DNA from 2 places in the Colwellia sp. MB02u-14 genome. Region 1 is predicted to be linked to the other one. Evidence: predicted binding sites of a transcription regulator. Region 1 holds the regulator's gene; the other holds the start of a gene.

What was found. The regulator MetJ, encoded in region 1, represses methionine synthesis genes. The targets are predictions, from matches to a motif close to TAGACGTCTAGACGTCTA.
Positions count from the first base shown of each region.
Region 2: the regulator MetJ is predicted to act here: its motif matches at 13,685-13,702, upstream of metK (methionine adenosyltransferase).

Region 1 is NZ_JACGUX010000001.1:246,378-262,296, reverse strand. It holds gene metL (bifunctional aspartate kinase/homoserine dehydrogenase II) at 1-1,456, opposite strand, end outside; gene metB (cystathionine gamma-synthase) at 1,497-2,654, opposite strand; gene metJ (met regulon transcriptional regulator MetJ) at 2,837-3,169, shown strand; gene H4J52_RS01060 (hypothetical protein) at 3,170-3,535, opposite strand; gene H4J52_RS01055 (malic enzyme-like NAD(P)-binding protein) at 3,803-5,044, opposite strand; gene H4J52_RS01050 (adenylosuccinate synthase) at 5,546-6,844, opposite strand; gene H4J52_RS01045 (DUF2065 domain-containing protein) at 6,989-7,177, opposite strand; gene hflC (protease modulator HflC) at 7,309-8,196, opposite strand; gene hflK (FtsH protease activity modulator HflK) at 8,200-9,345, opposite strand; gene hflX (ribosome rescue GTPase HflX) at 9,400-10,707, opposite strand; gene hfq (RNA chaperone Hfq) at 10,796-11,053, opposite strand; gene miaA (tRNA (adenosine(37)-N6)-dimethylallyltransferase MiaA) at 11,156-12,121, opposite strand; gene mutL (DNA mismatch repair endonuclease MutL) at 12,126-14,003, opposite strand; gene H4J52_RS01010 (N-acetylmuramoyl-L-alanine amidase) at 14,037-15,341, opposite strand; gene tsaE (tRNA (adenosine(37)-N6)-threonylcarbamoyltransferase complex ATPase subunit type 1 TsaE) at 15,380-15,862, opposite strand; gene H4J52_RS01000 (NAD(P)H-hydrate dehydratase) at 15,872-15,919, opposite strand, start outside.
Region 2 is NZ_JACGUX010000006.1:210,920-226,838, forward strand. It holds gene proC (pyrroline-5-carboxylate reductase) at 1-61, opposite strand, end outside; gene H4J52_RS02340 (YggS family pyridoxal phosphate-dependent enzyme) at 166-846, opposite strand; gene H4J52_RS02345 (type IV pilus twitching motility protein PilT) at 914-1,957, shown strand; gene H4J52_RS02350 (PilT/PilU family type 4a pilus ATPase) at 2,050-3,177, shown strand; gene ruvX (Holliday junction resolvase RuvX) at 3,245-3,679, opposite strand; gene H4J52_RS02360 (YqgE/AlgH family protein) at 3,699-4,253, opposite strand; gene gshB (glutathione synthase) at 4,400-5,356, opposite strand; gene rsmE (16S rRNA (uracil(1498)-N(3))-methyltransferase) at 5,426-6,187, opposite strand; gene H4J52_RS02375 (efflux RND transporter periplasmic adaptor subunit) at 6,428-7,606, shown strand; gene H4J52_RS02380 (efflux RND transporter permease subunit) at 7,616-10,723, shown strand; gene H4J52_RS02385 (rhodanese-related sulfurtransferase) at 10,995-11,972, shown strand; gene metK (methionine adenosyltransferase) at 12,414-13,601, opposite strand; gene murI (glutamate racemase) at 13,733-14,584, opposite strand; gene H4J52_RS02400 (ABC transporter substrate-binding protein) at 14,679-15,416, opposite strand; partial or broken gene H4J52_RS02405 (MFS transporter) at 15,546-15,919, shown strand, end outside.

The DNA of each region.
Region 1 (15,919 bases):
AACCGACTAAATGTACGTTCTCTAACGCCGGGATCCGATTGAGTTGCCCAGGTAATAACTCCAAAAACCGTTGACCAATATTACCAAGTCCTGCTACAACAACCCCGATATGACGTGCGTCTTTAGTCATATCATGATGAACATTATTGAGTAACTCCCCCGTACAACTCTGCTGAAGAACGGCAATAATACTATGTTCACTTAACGAGTTAACCACATAAAGCACTTTGGAATGTTTGAGAGCACGCTTAAAACGCGCTTGAATATTACCTTGGTTCACTACACTGTGACCAACAATAGCTAAAATTGAAACCGGTGTGAATGACACGTCGGTATCATGATTGGCTAACCATTGACTAACCAACTTTTGTTGTGCTCGGTGAATAACAATAAAACCTTGTTTAACATCACTGCAAATAGCAGAAAACTCATGGTTAGCCTGCCCAGCCAATGAACCAGTTAAACTTGTTGATTGAACCAGTAATAAATCATTGAGTGAAGTCACTGATAGTTCTTGCTTAGCAATTTGACCAAATTTACCAATTTCTGTACCAGATATTTCGGGATCAAAACTGCTTGCTACATGTAAATGCGTACTGTGGTTCGTGAGCGGTTGTAAAGTTTTTGCATGTAAAACGGGGTTACCCAAGCGACCAAGCTCTTTTGCTACACCGTTTGGTAAACGGTGTAATTTACGAGCAAGTGGTACAACACGGGGATCAGCACTGTATATACCATCGACATCAGTCCAGAGCGTAACATTCAACGCACCCGACAGCGATGCGATTATTGTTGCTGAATAGTCACTGCCATTACGTCCTAATGTACAGGTCTCACCTCGTGAGTTTTTAGTAATGTAGCCAGTAATGACTGCCAACTTTCCCTTTTGTAATATTTCCTGAAATTGTTTTTTGCTGCTTTGATTATCAACTGCACACTCTTTATCGTTATTAATAACTAAGAAATCACGCGCATCAATTGAATAACTTGGACACACTTGCTCACTCAGCACTGCGGATAATAAACGCGCAGACCACACTTCTCCATAGGCCAGCATATCAGCATGATGTTGACGCGGTTGCTCTGTTAACCAAACGGTTAATTGATCTATATCATCAGACAAAATCTCAATTAAGCATGCGGCTCTACTCTTATTTAATAGTTCACTAATTAATACACTTTGTGACTGTTTTAATGCCTCAATGGCAACTAAAAGATCCTGACTATTTTCAACAGCGAGTTCATAAATATTGAATAAGTCATCCGTCGTATTACCATTAGCAGAGACAACGACTAAATCATCTAACTGACAATTTTTGCGAATAATAGCAACCACACGCTCAATACATTGTGTGGTTGCCAAGCTGCTACCACCAAATTTATGTGCATGTATAGCATGTTTGGCAAGTTGGTTATTCCCGGATGATAACGGTTCTACTGTATTTGACTGTGTCATTTTCACTCATTAATTATTCTACTAAAAATAGCCTAAAAACTTAAATTTGGCTCGCAAGTAAAGCTTGTTCCAAATCACTGATAATATCAGTAATATCTTCAATACCTACAGAAATTCTGACTAAGGATTGCGTGATACCTGCAGCAATTTGTGCTTCAATCTCCATACCTGCGTGAGTCATCGTTGATGGATGACTGATTAAACTTTCGACGCCACCTAACGATTGTGCCAAGGTAAAGAGTGCTAACTTATCAAACAACACTTTAACCGCTTCAACACCGCCTTTTATTTCAAAACTCATCATAGCGCCAAAATCTTTTTGTTGCCGCTTAGCAATTTCATGTCCTGGATGATCTTTCAAACCAGGAAAATACACGGCATTAATTGCTGAGTGATTTTTTAGGTATTTTGCCACAACATTTGCATTCTCTTGATGTTGTTTCATGCGAATAGGCAATGTTTTTAAGCCGCGTAATGCAAGATAGCTGTCAAATGGTGAGCCCGTAATACCAATACAATTTGCCCACCACGCAAGTTCTACACCAAGCTCCTGGTCTTTTGTTACTAATACACCACCAACCACATCACTATGACCGTTAATATATTTAGTTGTTGAATGAAAAACAATATCCGCGCCTAATAATAACGGCTGCTGCAAAAGAGGTGAAAGAAAAGTATTATCTACCGCAACTAAAGCTCCTACATTATGACTCGCCTGAGTGACCTTTTCTATATCAACCAAACGTAATAATGGGTTACTCGGTGATTCAACCAGAACTAATCTTGGCTTTTTCGCCAGTGCTTGAGCTAAGGCTTCCTCATCGTTTTGGTCAACAACGATAACATTAAATTGGCCACGTTTTGCTAAATGGGTAAATAATCGATAACTGCCACCATAACAGTCATGGGGGATAATAACAGTATCTTGTGTTGTCAGTAGTTGACAGATTAAATGAACAGCAGACATACCGGTACTAGTGACTATACCAACTGCGCCATGCTCTAAATCAGCAATAGCTTGCCCAAATGTACTTCGTGTTGGATTTCCTGTCCTAGAATAATCAAACTGGCGCTTATCATTAAAGCCTTTTAAAGCGTAAGTACTCGATAAATGAATTGCAGGTACAACGCCACCATGGTGTTTATCACTATTAATACCCGCTCTAACCGCCAATGTTGCTGGTTTTTTGCTTGTCATTTTTTGCTCCAATTGGACAATAAAATCAAATAGATGTTTGGACGTCTATAACTCTAAACGCTTTACTTTTGCCGGTCAAGAACTTTAGACTTCTAAACTTCTACACATTCGTTATTGACTCAACGCCAACAACCAGTAAAATCGAACCTATAAAAAATAATTTAGCTAAACAAGGTAATTAGATGGCAAAGTGGAATGGCGATTATATAAAACCATACGCCGAACATGGGAAAAAAAGTGAGCAAGTTAAAAAAATCACCGTATCAATTCCGTTGCGTGTGCTTAAGGTGTTAACTGACGAACGCACACGTCGACAAGTTAATAATTTACGCCATGCGACAAACAGTGAATTATTATGTGAAGCTTTTTTACATGCTTTTACTGGACAGCCTCTTCCTGATGATGGTGATTTGACAAAAGACAATACTGAAATGCTCCCCAAAAGTGTTCGAGATGCACTGATAGCAAAGGGGATTACCGACTTTAGTCAATTTGAAGTAGATGACGAGCAGTAATTATTTACACTCATTTAAAGACGCTTTAGCGTCTTTTTTTATGCCTAAACGATAAGCATCGATAACACCCACTCCCCAACAAATTACGAGTATATAGGTTAATGTGCTCACCCAGAACGGATCAAAAGTAATAGGGTGTTTTGCTATTTCATTTGCAAGTACTTGGCTGTTTAGCCCAATTTCACCTGATTTTACTCTATCAATAAGTGGCTGATATTTACTGACCACCTCTTCAATATACACATAAGCCGTTATTGAAAATACTAAAATTAGCGCTATTGCACGCCGATAGGACTGAAAAACTAGTTGGCCAACTCCTGGGTAAACAAGCGTAGAAAGTAAAACTGCTTTTGTTACGTTTTTCATTATGGCTCTCCCGCGTGTTCATCTTAGTTTATTTGCATTACATTTTACTGATTATTCCATATAATTTTCAAGCATCACTAATGCGGCAACGCCAGAATCAACCGCGGCTTGGGCAAGTGCAACTCGACCACATAAACCACGATTGCTCCTTTGCGCTGATTATTCCATATAATTTTCAGGCATCGCTAATGCGACAACGCCAGAATCAACCACAGCTTGGGCAAGTGCAACTCGACCACATAAACCACGATTGCTCCTTTGCGCTGATTATTCCATATAATTTTCAGGCATCGCTAATGCGGCAACGCCAGAATCAACCGCAGCTTGGGCAACAGCAAGTGCAACTCGACCACATAAACGCGGGTCCATTGGTTTAGGAATGATATATTCCTTACCAAAAGTTAAACTTTGCTCACCGCTAGCATCTAGCACTTCCTGCAAAACAGGTTCTTTTGCTAATTCACGGATGGCATTAACAGCAGCAATTTTCATTTCATCGTTAATCCTTCTAGCACGAACATCTAATGCTCCACGGAAAATAAAAGGAAAACATAAAACATTATTAACTTGGTTAGGGTAATCAGAACGTCCAGTGGCAATAATAAGATCATCGCGAACAGCAAGCGCTAATGCTGGTTTAATTTCAGGATCGGGGTTTGAACAAGCAAATATCACCGGATTCGCCGCCATCATTTTTACATTTTCAACAGAAAGTAAATTTGGCCCAGAAACACCGACAAATACATCTGCGCCATCGATGACATCTTCTAGCGTACGTTTATCGGTATTATTAGCAAACATACGCTTGTATTCATTAAGATCGTCACGACGAGTATGAATAACACCTTTAGTATCTAACATGTAGATTTTTTCTCGCTGAGCGCCACATTTTATTAAGAGTTCCATACAAGCAATTGCTGCAGCACCTGCCCCAAGACACACTATATTGGCGTCTTTAATATGTTTACCTTGAATTTCTAAGGCATTGATCATACCTGCAGCAGTAACGATAGCGGTACCATGTTGATCATCATGAAATACAGGTATTTTACAACGTTCAATAAGGGCCTTTTCAATAGCAAAACACTCTGGCGCTTTAATATCTTCTAAGTTAATGCCGCCAAAACTATCTGCAATATTAGCCACCGTATTAACAAATTCTTCAACTGTCTTATGTTTGACCTCGATATCGAATGAATTAATGTTTGCAAATCGCTTAAACAATAACGCTTTACCTTCCATCACTGGCTTAGCAGCCATACCACCTAAATTACCTAAACCTAAAATAGCGGTACCGTTAGTAATAACAGCAACCGTATTACCTTTGCCGGTATATTTGTAAACATCATCTGGGTTTGCTGCAATTGCACGTACCGGCTCAGCAACACCGGGGCTGTATGCGAGCGCTAAATCAAGGCTAGTTTCAGCAGCGGTAGTTAATTCGACACTTATTTTCCCTGGCGTTGGGAATTGATGGTAATCAAGTGCTTGTTGGCGAAAATCAGTCATGATGAGTCCTATGCGTTAGGTAAATTTATTATGTTTTTTATGCTATTTTTTAAGTTTTATTATTTTTACATACAGTATAGTTATATATATTATGGCAATCTTACATGTTGTTCCAACATTATTCTTATATAAAAAAGTGCCAGAAGCCACAACAAACATACCCTCAGCACTTTTCTATTGCACATCATAAAACTAAATATTCGTTATATAGCTTAATCTATTCATCTAATACTTATGTACATTTTATAAACTTCATTCACTGGCTAAACTTAGCTTTCTATTTTTGTTTTTTTCAATGCACAATAGCGAATTTATCACTAAATTTTAACATTAAAACCATAACGTTCATTAACTTTATAACTTATGATTGTAGTGTTAGTAATTTTTTTTGCATTTATATTCAAATCAATGTTTGAATATATTTTATTTTTGATGAAAAAAAAACCACCTAAAAGGTGGTTTTAATAAAATTTTATTTTAGAAAATATGCTGTATTATGTGTTAATCAGTGAACGGATTAACTAAAATAATAGTTTCATTACGTTCTGGTCCTGTTGAAATAATATCAACCGGTACGCCTGTCAATTCTTCAATACGCTTGATGTAAGCAATTGCATTAGCAGGTAAAACATCACGAGAAGTTGCTCCAACTGTTGTTTCAGACCAGCCCGGCATTTCTTCGTAAACAGGTGTAATACACTCATAACCTTCAGCAGCCGTTGGCGGCACGGTGATAATATCACCCGCTTGAGTTTTGTAGCCTGTACAAATTTTAAGTGTTTTTAAACCATCTAAAACATCAAGTTTAGTTAAACAGAAACCTGTTACGCTGTTAACTTGAATCGCGCGATGCATTGCAACGGCATCAAACCAACCACAACGTCGCTCACGACCCGTAGTTGCGCCAAATTCATGGCCAACGGTGCCTAAGTGTTCACCCACTTCATCGTCTAGTTCTGTTGGGAAAGGACCCGAACCAACACGCGTTGTGTATGCTTTAGTAATGCCTAATATATAATCTAAGTGACGAGGTCCAAAACCACAACCGGTAGCAACGCCACCTGCAGTAGTATTTGAAGACGTTACATAAGGGTAAGTACCGTGATCAATATCCAGTAAAGTGCCTTGAGCACCTTCGAACATAATTGACTCACCGTTTTTACGCGCTTGATCAAGCATTTCAGGTATATCAGCAACCATCTTAAGGATCACATCACGCACCGCGAGGGCATCAGCAAGGACTGTTTCATAACAAACAGGCTCAACTTTGTAGTAATGTTCTAAAGAGAAATTATGGTATTCAACAATTTCTTTTAATTTAATTGCAAATGTTTCTGCACAGACTAAGTCACCAACCCGTAAACCACGGCGAGCCACTTTATCTTCATAAGCTGGACCAATTCCGCGTCCTGTCGTACCAATAGGCTTATTACCACGAGCAATTTCACGCGCCGCATCTAAAGCATTATGGTAAGGAAGAATTAACGGACAAGCATCACTAATAAGTAAGCGTTCGCGAACAGGAACACCCTTAGCTTCTAACATTGCGATTTCTGTCATCAAGGCTTTTGGACATAAAACTACGCCGTTACCGATTAAACATTTCACATTGTCACGTAATACACCCGATGGAATTAAATGAAGTACGGTTTTTTCACCGTCAATTACCAAAGTATGACCTGCATTATGGCCTCCTTGATAACGTACTACGTACTTAGCTTTATCTGTGAGTAAATCAACAATCTTACCCTTACCTTCGTCACCCCATTGGGTGCCTAGAACTACGACGTTTTTGCCCATGTTTTCAATTTCGATAAAAAATTAGGCGGCGATTTTATCAAAAATAAAATAGTAGTCCAAGTAATATATGACGATTTTTAGTTCAATTTTAAAATATTCAATTAACTAAAGGGCTTATAAAAAATATTTATATCAAACTTTAACCTATTTGCTCATCAACCATAAAATAATCATACCAAAAAACAATAAACTCATGCCGATATTACGGATAGATGAAGTCGGTTGTTGTGTTAACTTTATTAGGTAGTTTTGCCATTTATTGGGAAAAAGGGCTGGTACTAAACCCTCAATGATCAGTACCAACGCGAAAGCGGTTAACAGTGTATCTATCATCTTAATACTCCGTAAGTTATTTGATTAGTATTGAAATAAGGAATTACTCCTATTAACAATTGATTGGTTGCTACTTATAGCAGATATAAAAAAGCCATGACAAGTCATGGCTTTTTTATCAAAAGAATAGACTACTTTTGAACTTTAGCGCCTTCTTTTAAGTAGTTAAAGAAATCACTATCAGGTTTAACCACCAGGATATCACTTTTACTACTAAAACTTTTTTCATACGCTTCAAGGCTACGGTAGAAACTGAAAAACTCAGGATCTTGTCCATATGAATCAGCATAAACTTTAGCGGCTAATGCATCACCTTCACCACGCATTTCTTGTGCTTCTTTTTGCGCCGTTGCTAACATCACTGTTACTTTAGCATCTATTGTTGCACGAATAATTTCTGCTTGCTCTTGACCTTTAGAGCGATGCTCTTTTGCAACCGCGGTTCGTTCTGCTCGCATGCGGTCGTAGATAGACGCACTAACTTCGGCGGGTAAATTAATCGCCTTAATACGTACATCAATAACTTCAATACCTAAATCTTCGCGACTACTTTCAGCGCTTGCCAAAGCCTTAGCCATAATGCCATCACGGTCACCTGAAACAATTTCTTTAATGGTACGAGTACCAAATTCGGTACGCAGACCATTATTTACTTTTTGCTTTAATAACGCACGAGCATTTTCTACTGAACCAGAGGTCCGTAAGTAAAAGGTTGAAAAATCAACAATACGCCACTTAACAAAAGAGTCTACCATCAAATCTTTTTTCTCAGAGGTCACAAAACGATCAGCTGCTTCATCAAGTGTTTGAATACGCGCGTCAAGTTTACGAACGTTGTTAATAAACGGTATCTTAAGATGTAAGCCCGGTTCATAGACAATCATTTCGCCGGTATCAGCATCACGTTTAATTTTTGTAAACTGAAAAACGATACCACGTTGTCCTTCTGAAACGACAAAAACAGAAGAGACAGTTAATACCAAAAATAATACAATTAATGCAATTATAAAGTTTTTCATTGCTTAATTTCTCCCATCATTAAATCTGTCTGCACGACCTGACAAGTCAGGAGCAGAGCTTGACGTATTAACAGATTTGTTTACACGTGACTGGCTCTGCATCGTATTATTCTGGTTTGATGACTGACTTTGCATCATTTTGTCTAACGGTAAATACATCATATTATTACCGCCTTCAACATCAACCATTACTTTGCTGGTATTCGCGTAAACGCTTTCCATCGTTGATAAATACATACGCTGGCGAGTAACTTCTGGAGCCGCTAAATATTCAGGTAATAGTTTATTGAATTTAGCCACTTCACCTTCAGCATCTAATACCGTTTGTTGCTTATACGCTATGGCTTCTTGCTCCATACGTTTCACTCGGCCACGTGCTCGTGGTTCAATACCACGTGCATAGGCTTCAGCTTCACGTAAAAAACGCACTTCATCTTCTTGTGCAGAAATAGCATCATCAAAAGCATCTTTCACTTCTTCAGGAGGACGAGCATCTTTAAAGTTAACATCGACAACAATTAACCCAAGGTTATACGGGGCAATAATATCATCTAATTCTTTCCAAACATCTTGACGAACTTTCTCACGACCACTTGTTAAAATATCATCCATTCTAGAATCACCAATAACAAAGCGTAAAGCACTATCTAGTGATTGGCTTAAACTGTCATCTGCATTGGTAACACTGAAAATATAATTACGCGCATCAACAACACGATACTGTATTTGCATTTCAACACGTACTACGTTTTCATCTTTTGTTAACATGAAGCCAGATGCAGGTAAATCGCGTGTTGTTTGCATATCTACAGGAATAATACGTTCCGCAAATGTCCACTTCCAACGCAAACCTGGCTCTACTGTGCCAGAATATTGTCCAAAACGTAAAACAAGACCTTTCTCAGCTTCTTTAATGGTATAAAAACCACTAAATGCATAGACAAGAATACCCACAATTAAAGCAATAGCGATACCAACATTCGATGCGCCTTTCTTGCTACCACCGTTTGATGATTTACCACCAAAAATACCACCGAACTTATTACCAATATCTTTAAGTAAATCGTCTAAATCAGGTGGCCCTTGATTCTTATCATCTTTCTTTTTCCAGGGGTCTTTATCATTATTCCCCGGTTCGTTCCACGCCATGGTCTTCTCCACTCACTTTAAATTTAAATAAATACTAAAACTACTATTTACCCATTACGGTAATATATCAGTCTGTTTGCGTTCAATAAAGCCTTCAATATCAGCTTCGTTGAGTTTAACTAATCTATCCCACTCTCTTGCAGGTAATTTAACTTTTAATAAACAATTTCCGTCTTCATCATAACTTTCATCAACAATAGAATTTAATTGATAAAATACACCCCGTAATTTACCTTCACTTGGAGGTAAACATAAGTTGTGCTTAATAATTTTCTTTCCAAGGCGTTCAGCTAGCGCTTGAAAAAGTAAATCGATTCCTATACCTTTCTGTGCAGACAACCAGACTCTACTAGGTAAGCCTGTGTCATCTCTGTCAATGCGAGGCTGAATATCTTCCAGAGCATCTATTTTGTTACAAATTAATAATTGCGGTACGTCGCCCGCTTGGATCTCTTTTAAAACCGTTTCAACCTGCTCAATATTTTCAGTTCGCCTATCGTCCGAAATATCGATTACATGTAGTAATAACTCAGCTTCACGAGTTTCGGTCAATGTTGCTTTAAAAGCAGCGACTAAATCATGAGGCAAATGACGGATAAAACCTACTGTATCAGCGAGTATTGCCCGACCGACATCCTCAATCTCAATTTTTCGTAACGTAGGGTCTAAAGTTGCAAATAATTGATCAGCTGCATAAACATTTGCCTCAGTAATAATGTTAAACAGCGTCGATTTACCCGCATTGGTATAACCCACTAAAGAAATAGTCGGTATTTCAGCGCGTGTTCTTGCTCTTCTGCCTTGCTGGCGTTGTTTCTCAACCCGTTCTAAACGTTTACGAATATTAACCATACGATCACGAAGTAAACGCCGATCAGTTTCTAGTTGAGTTTCACCAGGACCTCGTAAGCCTATACCACCTTTTTGTCGTTCAAGGTGAGTCCAGCCACGAATAAGGCGAGTACTCATGTGTCGTAACTGTGCCAGCTCAACTTGCATCTTCCCTTCATGGGTTCGCGCGCGTTGTGCAAAAATATCTAAAATAAGTGTCGTGCGGTCAATAACACGACATTCACACAACGCTTCAATATTTTTTTCTTGAGAGGGGGAAAGTTCGTGATTAAAAAGTACGACATTGGCTTGGTATAGCTTTACCGCCTCGGCTACTTCTTCAGCCTTACCACTACCAACAAAGAATTTAGCGTGAGGTGTACTGCGTTTACCGGTAATAATAGCAAGCGCATTCACACCCGCAGAGCTTACAAGCATTTCAAATTCTTGTAAGTCTTCACGTGCATTTTCATCAGGGAAATCAAGGTGAACAAGAATAGCTTGCTCACCTGCTTCATAACGATCAAACAATTGAGTATTACCTATAAACTAAATAGTTAAACCAAAAAAGATTTATGTACATTTAATATTTGGCGTATAACCAAACTCAATAAAATCATTAATCTTGCTGTTCCTGATTATAATCACCTGTTTGAGGCGCTGGCATAGTAGAAACTGCCCGTGAAGGAACAACAGTAGAAATCGCGTGTTTATAAACCATTTGACTTACTGTATTTTTAAGTAAGATAACAAATTGATCAAATGACTCTACTTGTCCTTGTAGTTTAATGCCATTAACTAAATATATTGCTACCGGAATGCGATCACGTCGTAAAGCATTCAAAAATGGGTCTTGTAAAGATTGCCCCTTTGCCATTGTGTGGCCCCTTTTTTGTTATTTTTAATAAATGTATTGTCGAGTTTTTTCGTTATAAAACTAGTTACTTACTATGCAACTGTTTTCATTATACATCAAGGTTTAAAGTTTGCTTACAGAAGACAAAATTAGTTTTAAATTATTTTCATCTTCCATATGCAGCCATTGTAGATTTGGCCAATTTCTCAGCCAAGTCAACTGTCGTTTTGCCAATTGACGTGTCGCACAAATGCCTTTGAAGACCATTTCATCATGGTCGACTTCATCATTTAAATATTCCCACATCTGGCGATAACCAACACAACGGATGGAGGGTAAATCTTTATTTAAATCATTACGTTGCTTTAATTTAACAACTTCTGATTCAAAATCTTGTGCTATCATTTGCTCAAATCTTAGCGCGATACGAGCATGTAAATCTTTACGTTCTTTAGGTGAAATAGCAAATTGTAGAACATCGCCGCTAAGTCGCTCACCTTTAACTTTCGTTAATTCAGTCATGCTTTTGCCAGTAAGTCGATAGACTTCTAACGCTCGCATTAATCGTTGCGGATCATTTTTATGAATACGTTCGGCAGAAATGGGGTCTACTACAGCAAGTTGCTGGTGTATATTGCCCCAACCTAACGCTTTAGCTTCAGCTTCGATGGCTTCACGAATACTAACATCTGCAGATGGCAGAGGTGAGATCCCGTCAATTAAGCTTTTAAAGTACATCATCGTACCGCCTACCAATAAAGGTATACGGTTATTTGCTCGAATTTTAGCAATTTCTATTAATGCATCACGACAAAAATCAGCGGCTGAATAGCTTTCACTAGCATCGATTAAATTAATTAAACGATGTGGATACTTTGCTAATTCTTCAGCCGTTGGCTTGGCTGTGCCAATATCCATATCTCGGTATACAAGTGCAGAATCAACGCTGATGATATCGCATGGTAGTGCATCATATAATGCCATCGCTAACGCTGTTTTCCCCGCGGCAGTCGGCCCCATCAAACAAATTACTGGCGGTAATTTACTTTGTTTACTGTCAATAACGTTTAAGGATAGAACTTCAGACATCAGCTTAATTGGCATTCGTTAACTTTCTTATTGAGGATGTGAGGTCTACCACTACCGAATTCAAGCGTAGCTGCTGTTCAAAAGTAGAATTAAATTTTTGTTCACCCAAATGAAGTAGATTATTAGCTTCTTGGCTATCATAGACACCAGCGGTCAACAAACTTGCAAACGCCTGTTGCCAATCACTATTTTCCAATTTCTGGACATCCTGCAAAAACAAAAACTTTAGTAGGTTATTAAAGCTCAAGTTAACATCTTTATTTCTCAATAAGGCAGGAAATTCGCGAACCTGCACACTAGTTTTTGTTAAAACACTGGCAACGATGCCTATTTTTTTCAAAGCATCCGTCTGTTGTTCAACAAAATTGACTTGATTGTTATCTAACGATATTTTTATGGGTAATAATAGCGGTTGGCTTACAAAGTTATGTTGCCACCTGTTTTGAACATCAAGCAATTTAACCGCTTGTTCTAGTTTATTTAACGCTAATAAACGCAGTTCATTATTAAGTGTAATCACAGCATATTGTTTGTCAACCACATCGCCCAGTACTAGGGTTTGGTTGTCATTAACGGTTTTTAATCTTTCATCAGTATTTTCTTTGTCAGACAAAGGTGTCATTAATGTTTGATAAGCTTGAGCCGCACTTCTACTGACTTTGTTATTGCTTTGTGTATAAGAGGATTGATTATTTTGAGGGCGATGCTCATAAGATTGAACATGTACATCAGTCACTTTAGTCAATGGCTTAATATAGTCACGCTCTACTTGGTGAACGCTTTCGTGTTGATTGGCTTGTGGGTAATTTACCCCGCTCATTTCAGGCTGAATGTGTGAAAGAGTGGCAGATTGATTACCTTGAACAGGCACCTCAGCCACATTTGCATTTTCACTTAACGCGTCATGACAAACCGAGTAGATGAAATCATGTATATAACGGCCTTGATGAAAACGTACTTCATGCTTTGCAGGATGCACATTAACATCAACTTCACGCACATCAAGCACCAGAAAAAGTACAAAAGCGGGATAAGTATCCGCGGGCAGCATATTACTGTAAGCTTGGCGAATCGCGTGATTAATCAACTTATCTCGCATCATGCGACCATTAACATAGCTAAAACATAAGTCATTTTGGCTGCGCGCGAAGCTTGGTAGCCCTACCCAACCCGACAATTGCAAATCACCATGATGACAATCAACTTCAAGTGAATGTTCAATAAACTTTTGACCACAAATTTGCGCTACGCGCTTCGCATATAAGCTTTTATTATTAACCGCTTTGAAATGTTTTATCACTTTTTGGTTATGCGACAAAATAAAGCTCACATCAAACCGTGCCAAAGCGATACGCTTAATGACTTCTTCAATATGAGAAAATTCTGTTTTCTCGGTGCGCAGAAATTTTCGCCTAGCTGGCGTATTGAAAAACAAATCAACGACATCAATAGTTGTACCGTTGGGATGTGCGGCTGGTTGCAATGCCACCGCCATATCTCGGCCTTCCGCAATTGCTTGCCACGCTGATTCTTGCTCAGCAGGCTTTGAGGTCAACGTTAAACGAGCAACAGAGCTAATACTTGCCAGTGCCTCACCACGAAAACCTAAACTGCAGATACCTTCTAAGTCATTTAAATCTTTAATTTTACTGGTTGCATGGCGACTTAGCGCTAAGGTGAGTTCATTTTTAACAATGCCCGCGCCATTATCGCTAATACGAATACGTTTAGCGCCACCTTTTTCAATATCTATTTTAATGGTCGTTGCGCCAGCATCTAAACTGTTTTCAACTAATTCTTTCACCACTGATGAAGGGCGCTCTACGACTTCACCCGCGGCAATTTGGTTAGCAAGACGAGCGGGAAGGATTTCTATGGTCATAAAATTTGATCTATTAACTATTTTATAATGAAATTAATCGGCACGAGGTATTCTTAATGTTTGACCTATGCGTACGGTATTAGACGTTAGATTGTTTGCGAGTTTTAATTGTCTTACTGAAACGCTATAACGCTGCGCCAACACCGACAAAGATTCACCACGAGTAATTTTGTGCTGACGTTCTTCAATAGAGGCATAAAAACTTCCCATCGGTGGTTGAGACAGAAAATGATTTTTAATGCCTTTAAAAATACCTTTAGCGAGTTTTCTTTGATGGGCACTAGAATTTAAATTTTGCTCTTCTCTGTGGTTAGAAATAAAGCCTGTTTCTACCAAAATTGAGGGGATATCAGAAGATTTTAACACACCAAAATTACCATTTTGTGGATATTTCTTATGCATCTTAGTGATTTTTTTTAATTGTTTAATTACGCTCGCTGCCATACTGATACTGACACCTTGTGAGTGCTCTTTATTCATGTCAGCTAAGGTTTTCGCCAAATTATCATCACGGGTATTTTTGATTACGCCCCCTCCACCACCTAATAACTCTGAGTTGTTAGATCGGTTACGCAACCATTTTGCCATTTCTGACTCTACACGTTTATGCGATACAATCCACACTGACGCACCACTTGGCTGTGGGGTTCTAAAAGCATCGGCATGAATGGACACTAAAAAGTCGACCTGGCTTTTTCTGGCTATTTCACTACGTCGCCCGACAGAGACATAATAATCTCCATCGCGAACCATTACCGCTTTCATCCCTTTTTCATTATTGATATAAGTCGCAAGTTTTTTTGCAATCGCTAGCGTAACGCGTTTTTCATAAGTCCCCTTCCCACCCACCGAGCCTGGGTCTTCGCCGCCATGTCCGGCATCAATGGCTATGATGATATCGCGTTGATTATTTTGTGGCGTATGCGCACGCTGGGTGATTTTTTCCTGATCGAATAAATCAATCACTAAACGATTGCCGTATTGTCCTGCGGGGGCAAGGGGGAAAACAGCTAGAGAATAATTGTCAGCTAATTCTAATACTAAGCGTGTTGTTCCTTTAGTAGGAGACTTGCTGGTACGAATGCGTGTAATACGCTTGTCTTTTTTAAGAAGATTCTTAAACGAAACGTGATTTTTACTATTTTTAAAATCAATGACTAACCGTTGAGGTTTTTTTAAACTGAAATACTTATAGTCAGGTACGCCACTTAAATCAAAAACAATACGTGTATTCTCAGGTGCAGGCCAAACACGAACGCCGTCAATACTATTACCGTAGGCAGAAGAAAAACCGCTAAAAAGTAATAAAATAGCTAAAAATAACGATCGAATATTCATTTACTGCTTTCCCTTCCTTTTGCTTATTTCAAACTACATTAAGCCAGTGAGCTCAGCACAAGCTGACCCAGCGTGGTTTTTGCTTGGAAATTAATAGTTCTTTGTTCATCACTATACGCTAAGTCGATACGTAAATCAGGCGCCTTAATCATACCTTGCCCCTTTTCCGGCCACTCTATAAAGCAGCAGCAATTCTGCGCAAAGTAATCTCGAATGCCCATATACTCTAATTCTTCAGGGTCAGACAATCGATATAAGTCAAAATGGTATACTAACCAATTATTCAGTTCGTAGGGTTCAACTAAAGTGTAAGTTGGGCTTTTAACGTGACCAATATGCCCCATACCTTGTACAAAACCTCGTGTTAACGTCGTTTTTCCTGCACCTAAATCACCGTATAAATAAACAACAATACCTTGTTTAAGTTTTTTTTGTACAATATCAGCCAGTTTTTTACCCATGGCTATGGTTGCGGATTCATCAGGTAATAAGTAGTGTTTGTTTGTAAGTATTTCTTTCATTAGTATATTCTAAAGTTTCTTATTAATAAGTTGCGGGATAATAGGCAATAAGTCGCT
Region 2 (15,919 bases), on a different contig from region 1:
CTAAGCCAGAAATAATTGCGCCATTCATGTTACCAGCGCCAATAAAAGCAATTTTTGTCATGGAATACCTGTGGTCAATATGTGATGAAGAAAAGTGTTAAAACGTTTTTACTATTGTAACTAATTATACTGAACTAAAGTGAAATAGATTGTATCCCAAGATAATTATTTATCTTTTCTTGCGCCAAAAATAGCAGACCCCACTCTTACCATCGTAGCACCTTTAGCAATTGCCGCGGTTAAGTCGCCTGACATGCCCATCGACAAAGTATCAATACTGGAATGCGCTTCTTTAAATTGAATAAAAAGTTGCTGCATCTTTTCAAAACTTTGTTCTGAGGCATTTTTTTCAGGGATGGCCATTAAGCCGCGTAACGTTAAATGTTCACAGTGATCAATAAATTCAACAAGTGCTTTAAGATCTTCAATAGCGACACCTGACTTGCTTTCTTCGCCGCTAATATTGACTTGTAAACAAACGTTGAGGGGAGTATCTTGGCTAGACCTATGATCATTAAGGCGTTTTGCTATTTTAATGCGGTCAATACTGTGTACCCAATCAAAATTTTCGGCAATTAATCGCGTTTTGTTTGATTGTATAGGGCCGATAAAATGCCAAGTAATACCGGACAAACTTTGTAGCTCTGCTATTTTTTCAACCGCTTCTTGAATATAGCTTTCGCCAAATTCTCTTTGTCCAGCCAAATAAGCTTGTTCAATCATGGCACTGGTTTTAGTTTTACTTACTGCGAGTAAGGTAACCTGTGAAGTTGCACGCTCTGCCTGCTGGCAAGCATTAAAAATTTGCAGATTTATCTTAGCAAGATTATCTTTAATGGGTGTCATATTGTTTTGTGTCAATTTAGTTTCAACTTACTTTATATTATAAAAAATAATTATTAAGAGGTCTTTTATGGATATTACCGAATTACTTGCCTTTAGTGTGGAAAATAATGCATCTGATCTACATTTATCTGCAGGCACTCCGCCTTCAATTCGTGTTGATGGTGACGTACGTAAACTCAATATCCCAGCATTCGACGAGAAAGATGTTAATGCACTTGTCTATGATATTATGAATGATCGCCAACGCAAAGAGTATGAAGAAAAGTTAGAAGTCGATTTTTCTTTTGAAGTGCCTAATTTAGCACGTTTTCGTGTTAATGCTTTTAATCAAAATAGGGGGCCTGCCGCCGTATTTCGTACTATTCCGAGTAAAATATTATCGCTTGATGATCTAGGATGCCCAGATATATTCCGTGAAATTTCAGATATACCGCGTGGCTTAGTTTTAGTGACGGGCCCAACAGGTTCGGGTAAATCAACCACCTTAGCGGCTATGGTTGATTATATTAATAATAACAAACATGATCACATTCTTACCATTGAAGACCCTATCGAATTTGTTCATGAAAACAAAAAATGTTTAATTAACCAACGTGAAGTACATCGCGATACGCTTAGTTTTGAAGCCGCGCTTCGTAGTGCATTGCGTGAAGATCCCGATGTTATACTTGTGGGTGAAATGCGTGATTTAGAGACGATTCGCTTAGCAATGACGGCAGCAGAAACTGGTCATTTAGTCTTCGGTACCTTACATACAACCTCAGCACCAAAAACCATCGATCGTATCATTGATGTTTTCCCCGGTGAAGAGAAATCTATGGTGCGTTCAATGTTGTCTGAATCACTTCGCGCAGTTATTTCACAAACCTTAATTAAAAAAGTGGGGGGTGGTCGTGTTGCCGCTCATGAGATCATGCTGGGCGTTCCTGCAATAAGAAACTTAATTCGCGAAGACAAAATAGCGCAAATGTACAGTGCGATTCAAACAGGTATGTCTCATGGTATGCAAACTATGGATCAGTGTCTACAAGGTCTAGTGAATAGAGGCCTGATAACTAAACAAGATGCGATGGAAAAAGCGGTTGATAAAAATCAATTTAGAGGTTTTTAATTGTTAATGAAGCTTTTGTCGAATGTTATTTAAAGAGTAGAAGCTTCAATTGTATTCCCCAAGTTACGGTAAAAATGATAAGAGATACAAAAATGAATTTTCATGATTTATTACAAAAAATGGTAAAAGAAGATGCTTCTGATATGTTTGTTACCGCCAAACTTGCCGTAAGCGCAAAAATAAATGGCGAGTTGCAAGCAATCGATGACCATCTTTTAACAAGCGATGAATCGTTAGCGCTTGTTCATAATGCAATGAACGATAAACAGAAAAAACAATTTAACGAAGAAAAAGAATGTAATTTTGCTATTTCTATCGATGATATTGGCCGTTTTCGTATTTCAGCCTTTTGGCAGCGCGACATGGCAGGTATGGTTGTTCGCCGTATTGTGACAGAAATCCCCGATGCTGATGAATTAGGTTTACCATCGATTTTAAAAGATGTCGTGATGTCGAAGCGCGGTTTAGTCCTTTTTGTTGGTGGTACAGGTACGGGTAAATCAACATCAATGGCTTCATTGATCGGCTATCGTAATAAAAATTCACGTGGGCATATTCTTACTATTGAAGACCCAGTAGAATTTGTTCATGAACATGCTCGTTGTATGGTTACTCAACGCGAGGTTGGTTTAGACACTGAAAGCTTCGATGCCGCATTAAAAAGCTCACTACGCCAAGCCCCCGATGTAATTTTAATTGGTGAAATTCGTAACCAAGAAACCATGGAACATGCCTTAAGCTTTGCTGAGACAGGACATCTATGTATTGCAACATTGCACGCAAATAATGCTAACCAAGCGATAGACCGTATTATGCATTTAGTGCCGGCAGACCAACATGGCAAATTGTTATTTGATTTAGCCTTAAATTTACGTGGTATTATTGCCCAGCAATTAATTCCTACGCGTGATGGTCAGGGACGTGTTGCCGCCATTGAAATTCTACTTAATTCACCTTATATCGCTGAGCTCATTAAAAAAGGTGATATTGGTAGTATTAAAGAAGTGATGGAAAAATCGAAAGAACTCGGTATGCAAACGTTTGATGGTGCTTTGTTTGAATTATATAATAAAGGTTTGATCAATTATGCTGACGCTTTACACCATGCTGATTCACCAAATGATTTACGCTTGATGATAAAATTACGCAGTAATGAGCAAGGTGGAACAGGTGCATTAAGTGGTGTGACGCTAGATGGTTTAGACCCTAAAGATATTTAGTTAATGATAAACATGGTAGGTTGTTACAAAAAAGTCACAACAAATGTAATAACCTACCATTAATTATCTACTGATAAAGCGTTTCAAAATAACTTTCAATAATTAATCTTGCTGACTCAGCATCGATATTATCTTTTTTTAAATTACGATAACCGCCAGCTGCAAATAATCTTTCTTTTGCATCGGCTGTGGTTAAACGTTCGTCTTGAAACTCTACGTTTAATGCAAACTTACTCGACAAGCGATTGCCAAATTTTTTCGCATCAAGGGTTAACTGTTGTTCACTACCATCCATATTTAATGGTAAACCAACGACTAAATAGTCAGGTTGCCATTCCTTAATGAATTTCGTTAATTCCATTTCGTTAGGGATACCGTCTTTGGCTTTGACAGAGCCCAAAGGTGAAGCGCTTCCCGTAAGCTCTTGACCAACAGCAACGCCAATATATTTTTTACCAAAATCAAAACCTAAAACGGTACGTTGGCCAACATTTTTTGACACTTATTCTTCCTTAATAGTTTTATGCATGACCAATATCGGATGATAAATGGGCCATATCAATACCTAGCTTTTCAGTGGCTTTTTTCCAGCGTTGTTCAATGGGAGTATTAAAAACAATATCACCATCTGCGGGAGTTAAAAGCCAAGCGTTATTTTTTAGTTCTTCTTCTAGTTGTCCGGGGCCCCAACCAGCATAACCTAATGTGACCATATATTTTTCAGGCGCTTCTTCGGTACCTAGCGCCATTAAAATATCTTTAGAGGTCGTTATCATCACCTCTTTACTGAGTGATAACGATTGTTTCCAGCAACTTTGTGGACTATGTAAAACAAAGCCTCGGTCTTGAGATACTGGACCTCCAGTTAACACTTGTTGGCCTAATTCAGGTGCTTCTTCTTTTTTAGCATCTATTTGGACGAGCAACTCGTTTAAAGTAACGTTAACGGGTAAGTTAATAATAAGCCCCATGGCACCTTCTTCATTATGTTCACAAATATAGGTCACGGTTTTATTAAAATATGCATCGTCTAATGCAGGCATTGCGATTAAAAGTTGATTTTCTAAGCTTTCCATACCTTCACCTTTTTACATCTTAAGTTTAAAAAAAACTCTATGCATCATTGTTTTTATAGAGGTATGGTAACCCTTTACTTTAAAGGGTTACCGCTAGTAAGAGACTCATAACTTTATTTTGGTGATAAAGAGTATAACTAAAAGGCTTATACTCTAGGGCGAATATTTTCTTCTATTGCATCCATTAATTTACCACTGATATTAATAGGATATGCAGCTTCAATTTCTCGGATACAGGTTGGGCTGGTGACATTAATTTCGGTAACTTTGTCACCAATAACATCTAACCCTACAAAGTATAGACCACGTTTCTTTAATTCAGGGGCAATAGTTTCAGCAATTAACCTATCGGTTGCGCTAAGGGGTCTTGCTTCACCACGACCACCGGCAGCTAAGTTACCACGCGTTTCACCTTGTGCAGGGATACGCGCTAGACAATAAGGCATAGGTTCACCATTAACAATAAGGATGCGTTTATCGCCATCTTTAATTTCAGGCATGAACTCTTGCACCATCGCATATTGATTACCATGGTTGGTTAATGTTTCTAAAATAACGCCAACATTCGCATCATTTTCTTTAATTCGGAAAATTGAGGCGCCACCCATTCCATCGAGAGGTTTGATAATAATGTCTTTTTCTTTTTGATGAAATTCACGAATTTTATCATTATTACGTGTCACTAAGGTACGTGGTGTTAAGTCGGCAAACCAAGCGGTAAAAAGTTTTTCATTACAGTCACGAAGGCTTTGAGGTTTATTCACAATTAATGTGCCTTCAACCTCTGCACGCTCAAGCATATAAGTCGCGTAGATAAACTCAGTATCAAAAGGAGGATCTTTACGCATGAGCACCGCGTCAAGTTCTGAAACTGCTATATCGTTTACGTCGTCGAGTTCATACCAATGTTGAGGATCGTCAAAAACTTTCAATTTTTGTGCGGTCGCACGGCATTGTCCTTGGTCAAGGTATAAGTCTTTCATTTCCATGTAATAAATTTCATATCCACGCTTTTGCGCTTCAAACATCATCGCCATAGACGAATCTTTTTTTACATTGACCTGTGAAATAGGGTCCATTACTACGCCAAGTTTAATTGTCATTTATTTTTCCTATATCTTGCAAACAACTCAAATTAATTTCAATTGCACACAATCATTAAAGTATTATTACTAGTTAATATCGCCAAAGCGACATTGCAATGCGGTAATTGCCGTTAATGCTGCTGTTTCTGTTCTTAATATTCTGGGCCCTAATAAAACATCAACAAAAGATGCCTCATTAGCGCGTTTAATTTCATCATCACTTAAGCCGCCTTCAGGGCCAATAAGTAACCGTACACGCTGCTTTGAGTCGGTTATATTTTTTTCTGGCAAATTCATGATGGAATATTGCGCTTTGGGATGTAAGTTTAGTTTTAATGACGCACTTTGTTGAGCGAGCCATGCATCTAAATAAACAGCTGGCATAACAATAGGGACCGAACAACGACCACTTTGTTCACAAGCACCAATCACTATTTTTTGCCATTGGTCTATTTTTTTCTGTAAACGCTCACCCGTCAGCTTTACGCCACAACGTTCAGTAAATAGTGGGGTTATGGTATTAACACCAAGTTCAACCGATTTTTGTAAAGTAAAATCCATTCTATCGCCACGGGAAATACCTTGGCCTAAATGAATGTTTAGCGGTGACTCTACATGCTTCTCTGTGAACGACGTTATAACCACTTGTGCATTTTTTTTATTCACATCAGTGAGTTCAGCTTGATAATCGCCTAGTAAACCGTTATTAAATTCACCGTTGAAAAGGGTTAAGGAATCACCACTCTTTAAACGTAAAACTCTTATGGTATGGCCAAAGGCATCTTCACTTAAGGTGACTGTGTCGCCAATAGAAAAGGATTGTTGTTGATAAATTCTAGGATTGCTCATTTTATTTTATTTTTTATTATCTTAACAAGAAATATAAGGGCGACTTGCACTTATTTCAATTATCATTTTATAAAATAGCTGAAAAACGGCTTTTTAAAATAAACATCGCCTGTTTTAAGTCTTTGATTACCTTTTTTGACTGAATTTACTATGATCAAATGTAATAATAACTTTTTAAGCAGCTTGATTTTTATTAGCTGTTTTCGTTTCCTGCTTATACATCCTAAACGGAGAACATAGATGTTCACAAAACACCTACCATCTTTTCAACCTATTTTATCTCGCGTGAGTCTTTTGTCAGTTATTGCTTTGACTGTTGTTAGTTGTGGACAAGCTGAGCAAGTTAAACAAAAAACGCCGGCTCCTGCCGTTTCTATTTATGAAATTAAAGTAAATGAAATTGGTAGCTATCGTGAATTTTTAGGGCGTTCCGTTGCCTCAAAAGAAGTTGATTTACGTGCTCGCATTGAAGGTGAATTAATAGCACGTCACTTTGATGAAGGTTCTATCGTTGAAAAAGATCAAGTACTACTTAATATTGAACCTGCGGCTTATCAAGCCTCTTTAGAATCTGCAAAAGCAGATTTAGCTAGCAGAGTTGCAGGTGCAGAAGGTGCGGCACGAGATTTAAAACGAGGGCGTGAAGTTGCAGGAGATGGCTATATTTCACAATCTGATCTTGATAAGTTAATCACTAATAACTCCCAAGCAAAAGCGGCGGTGCAGGTGGCTGAGTCCACACTAGAAACAGCTCAATTGAGTTTAAGTTATACCGTGATTAAAGCGCCATTTTCAGGGCGTATTGGTAAAGTTAATTATAGTATTGGTGCCGTTGTGAGCCCAAGCAGTAATACCATCGCGACATTAACTGCAACAGACCCTATTTATGTGAGCTTTCAAGTAGAAGAAAGCGATTATATTTCTTATTTACAAAAAAATACGCATCAGCCTGAAGATTTATCCATTGATATTTCATTACGTTTACCGAACAACACCACCTATGGCGAAAAAGGTTTGCTTATTTTTGCCGATACCAAGATAGACCAGGGTATGGGGACGGTTGAATTACGTGCGAAGTTTAATAACCCTGACGGTATTGTTGTGCCGGGCTTGTTTGTCACCTTAATTATCGAAGGCAAGCAAAAAGAGCAAATGGCGCTAGTCCCTCAAGTTGCCGTTCAAGAAAGCCAACAAGGCAAGTTTGTCCTTGTTGTTAGCGACGATAATAAAGTTGTGCAACGTTTGGTTACTTTAGGGCGAAGAATGAATGCGATGTGGGTCGTTGAATCAGGTCTTAAAGCGAACGAACAAGTGATCATAGAAGGTTTACAAAAAGTAAGAAGTGGCGTTGAAGTCAAGCCAGTTATCAAAAGCATTGACCCGCTTACCGGTACTATTTCTGACCTTTTAATTAAGTAGGACACTCCCATGATCAGTAAAACGTTTATTCATCGACCCAAGTTTGCTTTTGTTATCTCAATTGTTATTACTTTAGCGGGCCTCATTGCGATGGGGATATTGCCCGTTAATATGTACCCACAAATAACACCACCGCAAGTTCAAATAACAGCAGTTTATCCCGGTGCTAGCGCTCAGGTTGTCGAAGAGTCAGTTATTCGCCCCATTGAAGAAAAAATCAATGGTGTTGAAGATATGATGTATATCGAGTCAACAGCTTCAAATAATGGTTCAGCAACTATTACTGTATTTTTCAAGGTGGGTATTGATGACGATATGGCGCAGGTTAATGTGCAAAATCGTGTGGCATTAGCCCAAAGCTCACTGCCATCAGAAGTGACCCGACAAGGGGTAACGGTTAAGAAAAAATCTAGCTCAATGTTAATGGCCATTAATTTATTTTCAAAGCAAGCAGGTATCGACCAACTTTTCTTAAGTAACTATGCGACCAATTCATTAACTGAGCCACTAGGACGTATACCTGGCGTAGCAGAAGCTAGTGTCATGGGGGAAATGACTTACAGCATGCGAGCATGGCTGCGACCTGACCGTATGGCATCATTAGGGGTTACGGTTACCGAGGTAAAACAAGCACTTCAAGAGCAAAATTTAATTGTAGCGGCAGGGAAGTTAGGTGCGAGCCCTTCATTGCCAAATCAACAGTTTGAGTATTCAATTCAAGCAAAAGGGCGATTAAAAACGGTTGAAGAATTTGGACAAACCATCGTAAGAGCTCGTTCTAACGGTAATTTTGTCCGTTTATCTGACATTGCACGTTTAGAACTTGGTTCGCAAAACTATGGTGTTCAAGCACGTTTAAATGGTAATGAAACCGCATTTTTAGTTATCTATCAATTGCCTGGTGCAAACGCAACTGAAGTCGCTCGGTTAGTAAAGTTAGAGATAGAAAAATTATCAGCACGTTTCCCTGATGGACTTGAATATGCTATTCCATACGATACGACTGAATTTATTTCACGTTCTATTGATGAAGTAAAAACGACCTTATTTCAAGCAATAGTTTTAGTTATTCTCGTGGTTTTCTTATTTTTGCAAAACTGGCGAGCGACACTGATCCCAACTATTGCTATACCGGTTTCATTAATTGGTACCTTTGCTTTTATGTTAGTAATGGGATATTCCATTAACACCATTACACTCTTTGGTTTAGTGCTTGCAATAGGGATTGTAGTCGATGATGCCATTATTGTTATTGAAAACGTTGAACGCATTCTTAAAGAAGAAAAACTCGACATAAAAGAAGCGGTGACTAAGGCCATGGAACAGGTTTCAGGGCCAATTATTGCAACCACTTTAGTACTGCTAGCGGTATTTGTTCCTGTCGCCTTTATGCCGGGTATTACTGGCGAATTGTACAAACAATTTTCGGTAACCATCTCATTTGCCGTTATCATTTCGTCTATTAATGCCTTAACGTTAAGCCCAGCTCTTTGTACTGTTTTATTAAGTAAAGATAATATGAAACCGATCAAGTGGCTGATGCCTTTTGAACGGGGTATTGAAAAAATGACAGGAAGCTATACCACAGGCGTTAACTTCTTATTAAAACGTGCTGCTCGCGTCGGTATTATTGTCGGTGTTTTATTTGTAGCTACAGGGTGGTTAACCACATCGGTACCCACGGGTTTTGTTCCAAGCGAAGACCAAGGTTATGTTTTTCTCGATATCCAATTACCTGATGCGGCTTCAAGTAACAGAACACAGGCACTTATTGATAAAATAACGCCAATGATAAAAGCAGACCCAGCCGTTACTGACGTTATTACTGTCTCAGGTGTTTCGTTATTAGGTGGGGCAGGTTCGAACAATGGTTTAGGCATTATCATGCTAAAAGATTGGGAAGAAAGAACGGAGCCAGCATTAGCACTGCGTGCTGTTATCCAGCGTTTAATGGGGCAACTGTGGACAATGCCAGACGCACAAATAATGATATTTAATCCTCCGCCTATTCCAGGCTTAGGGACAAGTTCGGGTTTTGAATTTAAACTACAAGACAGTGAAGGTCGAAGCCCTAGTGATTTAGCGCAAGTGATGAATGGTCTTATTTATGAGGCAAATCAACGACCTGAATTAACTCGCGTTTTTAGTACTTACCGCGCAAATGTTCCACAATACTTTTTAGAGGTTGATAGAGATAAAGCAAAAGCTCAAGGTGTTGCTTTATCGGATATTTTTATAACGTTACAAGCGCAGTTAGGGTCAATGTACATTAACGATTTCAGCCAGTTTGGGCGAACCTACAGAGTAACCGTTCAAGCTGAAAAAGAGTTCCGTAAAGATCCCTCTGACTTGCGCTACTATTTTGTGCGTAACCAAGACGGTGAAATGGTGCCATTAACGACACTTGCTAAGCTTGAGCCTATTTTAGGTCCTACCAGTATCGGACACTTTAATTTGTACCGTAGCGCAAATATCACTGGCCAAGCATCGAGTGGTCATTCATCAGGTGAGGCGATAGCGATTATGGAAGAATTAGCAGGAAACTTACCCCAAGGCTATATTTTTGAGTGGGCAGGGCAGTCTAAACAAGAAATTGAAGCGGGTAATTTAGCGCCTGTTTTATTTGGCTTAGCGTTGTTGTTTGTTTACTTATTTTTAGTCGCTCAATATGAAAGCTGGACTATCCCCTTTTCTGTCATCGCCGCTGTGCCTTTAGCTTTATTTGGCTCAATGCTGACACTTTATATCTTAGGGATGGAAAACAATATTTATGCGCAGGTAGGGTTAATACTACTGATTGGCTTATCGACTAAAACCGCTATTCTCATTGTTGAATTTGCGATGGAGCTAAGAGCCCAAGGAAAGACGATCATGGAAGCGGCACTTGACGCTGCAAAGTTAAGATTTAGAGCGGTACTGATGACTGCACTCTCTTTTATTTTAGGTGTTATTCCTTTAGTTATGTCGTCTGGTGCAGGAGCCAGTAGCCGAATATTCCTTGGTGTTACTGTACTTTCAGGTATGTTAGCGGCCACTATATTAGGTACGTTGTTAGTGCCATATTTCTATATGGTCATTCAACGACTGCGTGAAGAATTGAAAGGAACAACGAGTTAACTTTAATAACCATTATGATGAGTTAAACGGTTACCTCAATTTTCAAATGACTTTTTACTGCCGTGAAAAGTCATTTTTTTATCCGCTGTGTCACTAAAGAGCTGTGCAAGTAGCGATTCTATCATTTAATCTATTGAAGGAGAGGCTTTATCTAAATTGAGGCTTTTGATAGAATGCGCGTCTTTTGGCCTACACTGATGTTAAGATGTGTTGGCTTTATATTAATCTACAGCTCCGGATTTACGTTCTGGCTGGCTCAATGGGTATTATTATGCAAAACATCACCGTCTGTGCACTTTACAAATTTGTACGCTTAGAAAACTTTGAACAACTTAAAAAACCATTATTGTCTGTTATGTTAAATAACGATGTTAAAGGTACATTATTGCTTGCTAATGAAGGTATTAACGGTACCGTCGCTGGTACACAAAGCAGTATTGATAAGCTCTTAGCGCATTTAGAAACAGATGAGCGTTTAATGAATTTTTCTCATAAATATTCATACGCTGACGAGAATCCTTTTCAACGCAGTAAAGTAAAATTAAAAAAAGAAATTGTGACTATGGGCGTTGAAGGAATTGACCCATTACTGACCGTTGGTACTTATGTAAAACCTAAAGAGTGGAATGCACTTATTGCCGATCCTGAAGTTTTATTGATTGATACACGTAACGATTATGAAATTGAAATAGGCACCTTCAAGAACGCAATAAACCCTAAGACTGAAACCTTTCGTGAATTTCCAGAATATGTTGCACAGCACTTAGACAAGAACAAACATAAAAAAGTAGCGATGTATTGTACTGGTGGTATTCGCTGCGAAAAATCAACCGCTTACTTAAAAGAGCAAGGCTTTGAAGATGTTTATCATCTTGAAGGTGGCGTGCTTAAATATTTAGAGGAAGTTGAGCAAGAGAATTCAATGTGGCAAGGTGAATGTTTTGTTTTTGATGGCCGTGTTGCAGTAGGGCATGGCTTAGAGCAAGGGCAGTACGATCAATGCTTTGCTTGTCGTTACCCGATAACCGAACAAGAAAAGCAAAGTGAGCATTATGTAAAAGGCGTCAGTTGTCATCGTTGTTATGATAAATATACTGACGAACAACGTAGTGGCTTTGCTGAGCGCGAACGCCAAATTAATTTAGCCAGCCAACGTGGTGAAAAACACATTGGTGGACATGTTCAAGATGTTATTGAGCAACGACGTAAAGAAAAAGTAGCCAGTAAAAAAGCGCAGTCGGCTAAATAGTCATAAATTAACCTCATATTTTTCCAATAAAAAAAGCGACTTATTGAGTCGCTTTTTTTATGTTCAGGTGGAACGATGTTGTTGAAACGTTAAAAATTAAAACCCTGTGGCTTTACGAAGCGTGTTGGCTTTATCAGTTCTTTCCCAAGTCAGCTAGGTGAAAGAGTATTATTCGCAATGTTAATGGTTTTATTGCAATAAAAAAGCGACTTATTGAGTCGCTTTTTTATGTTTAGTAGGAACGGTGATGTTAAAACGTTAAAACGTTAAAAATTAAAAACCAGCGGCTTTACGGAGCACGTCGGCTTTATCGGTTCTTTCCCAAGTCAGCTAGGTTAAAGAGTATTATTCGCAATGTTAATGGTTTTATTGCAATAAAAAAGCGACTTATTGAGTCGCTTTTTATGTTTAGTAGGAACGGTGATGTTAAAACGTTAAAAATTAAAACCCAGCGGCTTTACGAAGCGTGTCGGCTTTATCGGTTCTTTCCCAAGTAAAGGCGGTAAAAGTATCATTGCCGACTGTTACTTCAACAGGTTCACGACCAAAATGTCCGTAAGCGGCTGTCATTTGGTACATAGGGTGTAATAAATCAAGCATCTTAGTAATGCCGTAAGGTCGTAAATCAAAATGCTCTCTAACTAACTCAATCAACGTTGCTTCTGATACTTTACCGGTACCAAAGGTTTCAATTGAAATAGATGTTGGCTCAGCAATACCAATGGCATAAGAGATTTGAATTTCACAACGGTCAGCTAAACCGGCAGCAACAATGTTTTTTGCAACATAGCGCCCTGCATAAGCGGCACTGCGGTCAACTTTTGATGGATCTTTACCTGAGAAGGCACCACCACCATGACGAGCCATGCCGCCATAGGTATCAACAATAATTTTACGACCGGTTAAACCACAGTCACCAACGGGGCCACCAATAACAAAACGACCTGTAGGATTAATAAAATATTTAGTGTCTTTAGTTAATAACTCAGCGGGTAAAACCGCTTTGATAATGTTTTCCATCACAGCTTCGTGTAAATCTTCTTGAGAAATCTCTGGGTTATGTTGAGTTGATAAAACAACAGCGTCAATTGCTACGGGTTTATTATCTTCATAAATAAAAGTAACTTGAGACTTTGCATCAGGACGTAACCAAGGTAAGACACCTGACTTACGCACCTCTGCTTGACGCTCTACCAAACGATGAGAATAAAATATAGGTGCAGGCATTAATGTTTCAGTTTCATTGGTTGCATAACCAAACATCAGTCCTTGGTCACCAGCACCTTGATCTTCTGGTTTTACTCGGTCAACACCTTGTGCAATTTCAGGGGACTGTTGGCCAATTAAATTCATAATGCCACAGGTTTCACCATCAAAACCTACGTCAGATGAAGTGTAACCAATATTACTAATAACATTACGAGTAATCGTTTCTAAATCAACCCATGCGGTGGTGGATACTTCACCTGAGATAATTGCTACGCCAGTTTTCACCATCGTTTCACAAGCAACACGAGCATTTTTATCTTTAGCGATAATTGCATCAAGTACAGCATCAGAAATTTGATCGGCGATTTTATCTGGATGACCTTCAGAAACTGATTCAGAAGTGAAAAATTGAGTAGACATAAAACCTCAGGAAAAATTTAATAGTTTAAGATATTTTTTTATTAAAGTTATTCTAACTGCAAGATTAACTATTTTCTAGTTATTTTACGCCTAGAAGGCTAAACGGCCAAAAATAACTGTAAATTGCTTATTTAAAGAGCAGGGAGTTGTTGTAGCGGGATATTTTTACCAAAGAGCACTGACATTAACTGTGCTTGTTCCGGTGATATCTTTGAGCTAAAAAAATGTTGCTGGGAAATCTGTTCATGACTTGCCAGTAACCCCTTAATTTCAAGTTGGCTGGCAAGCTGCTCAGTTACCGGTTGAGCAGTTTCCATAATGGTAATTTTATCACCGACAATATCTTGTATAAGTTGACGAACAAAAGGGTAATGAGTACATCCTAATACGAGGGTATCTATATTACTTTGCAGAAGTGGTCCTAAAAAGGCATTTAGTCTTTTACGGCACTGTTCACTCTCATAAAGACCTTGCTCAATAAGTTCTACTAATCCGGCACAAGGTTGGATATAAATTTCAGCGCCATTCTTATGCTTATTTACTAATGATAAAAAACGCGTATTTACAGCGGTTGCTTCTGTTACTAATAAAGCTATTCTTTTGGTTTTACTGTGAATTGCGGCGGGTTTAATTGCGGGCTCAACCCCTATGATTGGAATTGAAACGCGTAAACGTAGCTGATCAATAGCGCTAACCGTTGCAGTATTACAGGCAACAACAATTGCTTTTACTTGCTGGTCAATTAACCAATCTGCAATTTTATTTACCCGTTCAGTAATATTTGCTGTCGATTTATCACCATAAGGAGCAAATTGGCTATCCGCAACATAAATAATATTTTCATGTGGTAAGTTTTGATGAATACATTTCGCAATCGACAAACCACCAATACCAGAGTCGAAAACACCGATCGTTTGAGAATTTGCTGGAACTGACTTTAAGGGGACTACTGTTTTTTGGGCGACTAACTGATTTTGAGTCATTATATCTGTCGTTAATGAGTAAGGGATTAAATTTGTATTTGTTATATTGATTTTAGTCAAGAAAGTAAAGTGCTCTGATTGTTATTTATTGAATTTAAAGCACATGCCATTTACTTTTGAGCTTATCTAAAATGCCACTGCTTTTAATTTGATGATAAGCATCTATATATTTACTGACAATTTTTTCATCACTGTTAAGACTAAAAGCAAAATATAAATCATGATTAATGACTGATATAGGCATAATTACTTTTAGGTTACTGATATCTAAATTTAATTTACTTGCTCGTACTTTTAAGGTGTTCTTTGTACCCGTAATAATGTCAACCCTATTAAGATATAGCATTTGTAAGCTTTGCTCTGGTGAACCAAGTACATGAAGATAGGGGTATTCATGTCGCTGAAAGTATTGTGCGGTACTTGATGAATTTGCTACGGCTATTTTGTATTTTTTGAGTTGTTGAATATCAGTCATTGATGTTTGGAAGTTTTCTTTTAAGCCCCAAGCGTAAACATCTTCTTTCGTTAATTTCCCACCCCAAATGAATAAATTTTCCCGAGATAAGGTACGAGAGAGTGAAAAAATAAGTGTATTAGGTTGGTTTAAGGCTGTTCTGTAAGCACGTGCCCAAGGCAGTATTTGCAAATCAATATTATCACCGGTAACTTTGAATATTTCTTCCATAACTTCAACTGAAAAGCCGCTTAGCACACTACTTTCTTGGTAGAACTGGTAAGGTGGCAATATTTCGGTGACAACAAGCTGTTCGGCAATACTTGATGAGGTATTACCGAGCAAAAATATAATGATCCAGAGATACTTTACATTCATCAAATATCTAACTTATTTAACAAGAGTTAATAAGCCAAGTATAGAGCAAATTAAGTTTTTGTTCTTCCTTTGCCTTTAAAAATCCAAAGAAACAAATAATAATGACAGTAGAGTAATCAATAAACTACTGTTAGCATCTTAGAGCAAGACAAGTTATTACAATGCCTCATTGTGGCTAATATTTTGTGTATGTTTATTAATGCACAAATGGACTCTTCGTTGATTCAATATTTAACTCGCGCTGAAGTGCCTGATCTTATTTTGCTTATTTCATCGATGATTGTTGCCAATTCACTGTTAATTATTTGCTCTGAGTTTTTTTTGTTGAAAATGATGGCTTCGATGGCCTTAGAAAGTCGTATTCAAATTGGTTTACTGTTACTTGCCGCTTCGCAACTTTGGTTTGCAGTAAACCCACTCGACTTTACCTGGGGATGGATTGGCGCAGTATTAGTGATGAGTTTAGCCGAAGCGATATTATTCCCTACCATGAATGTTCATAT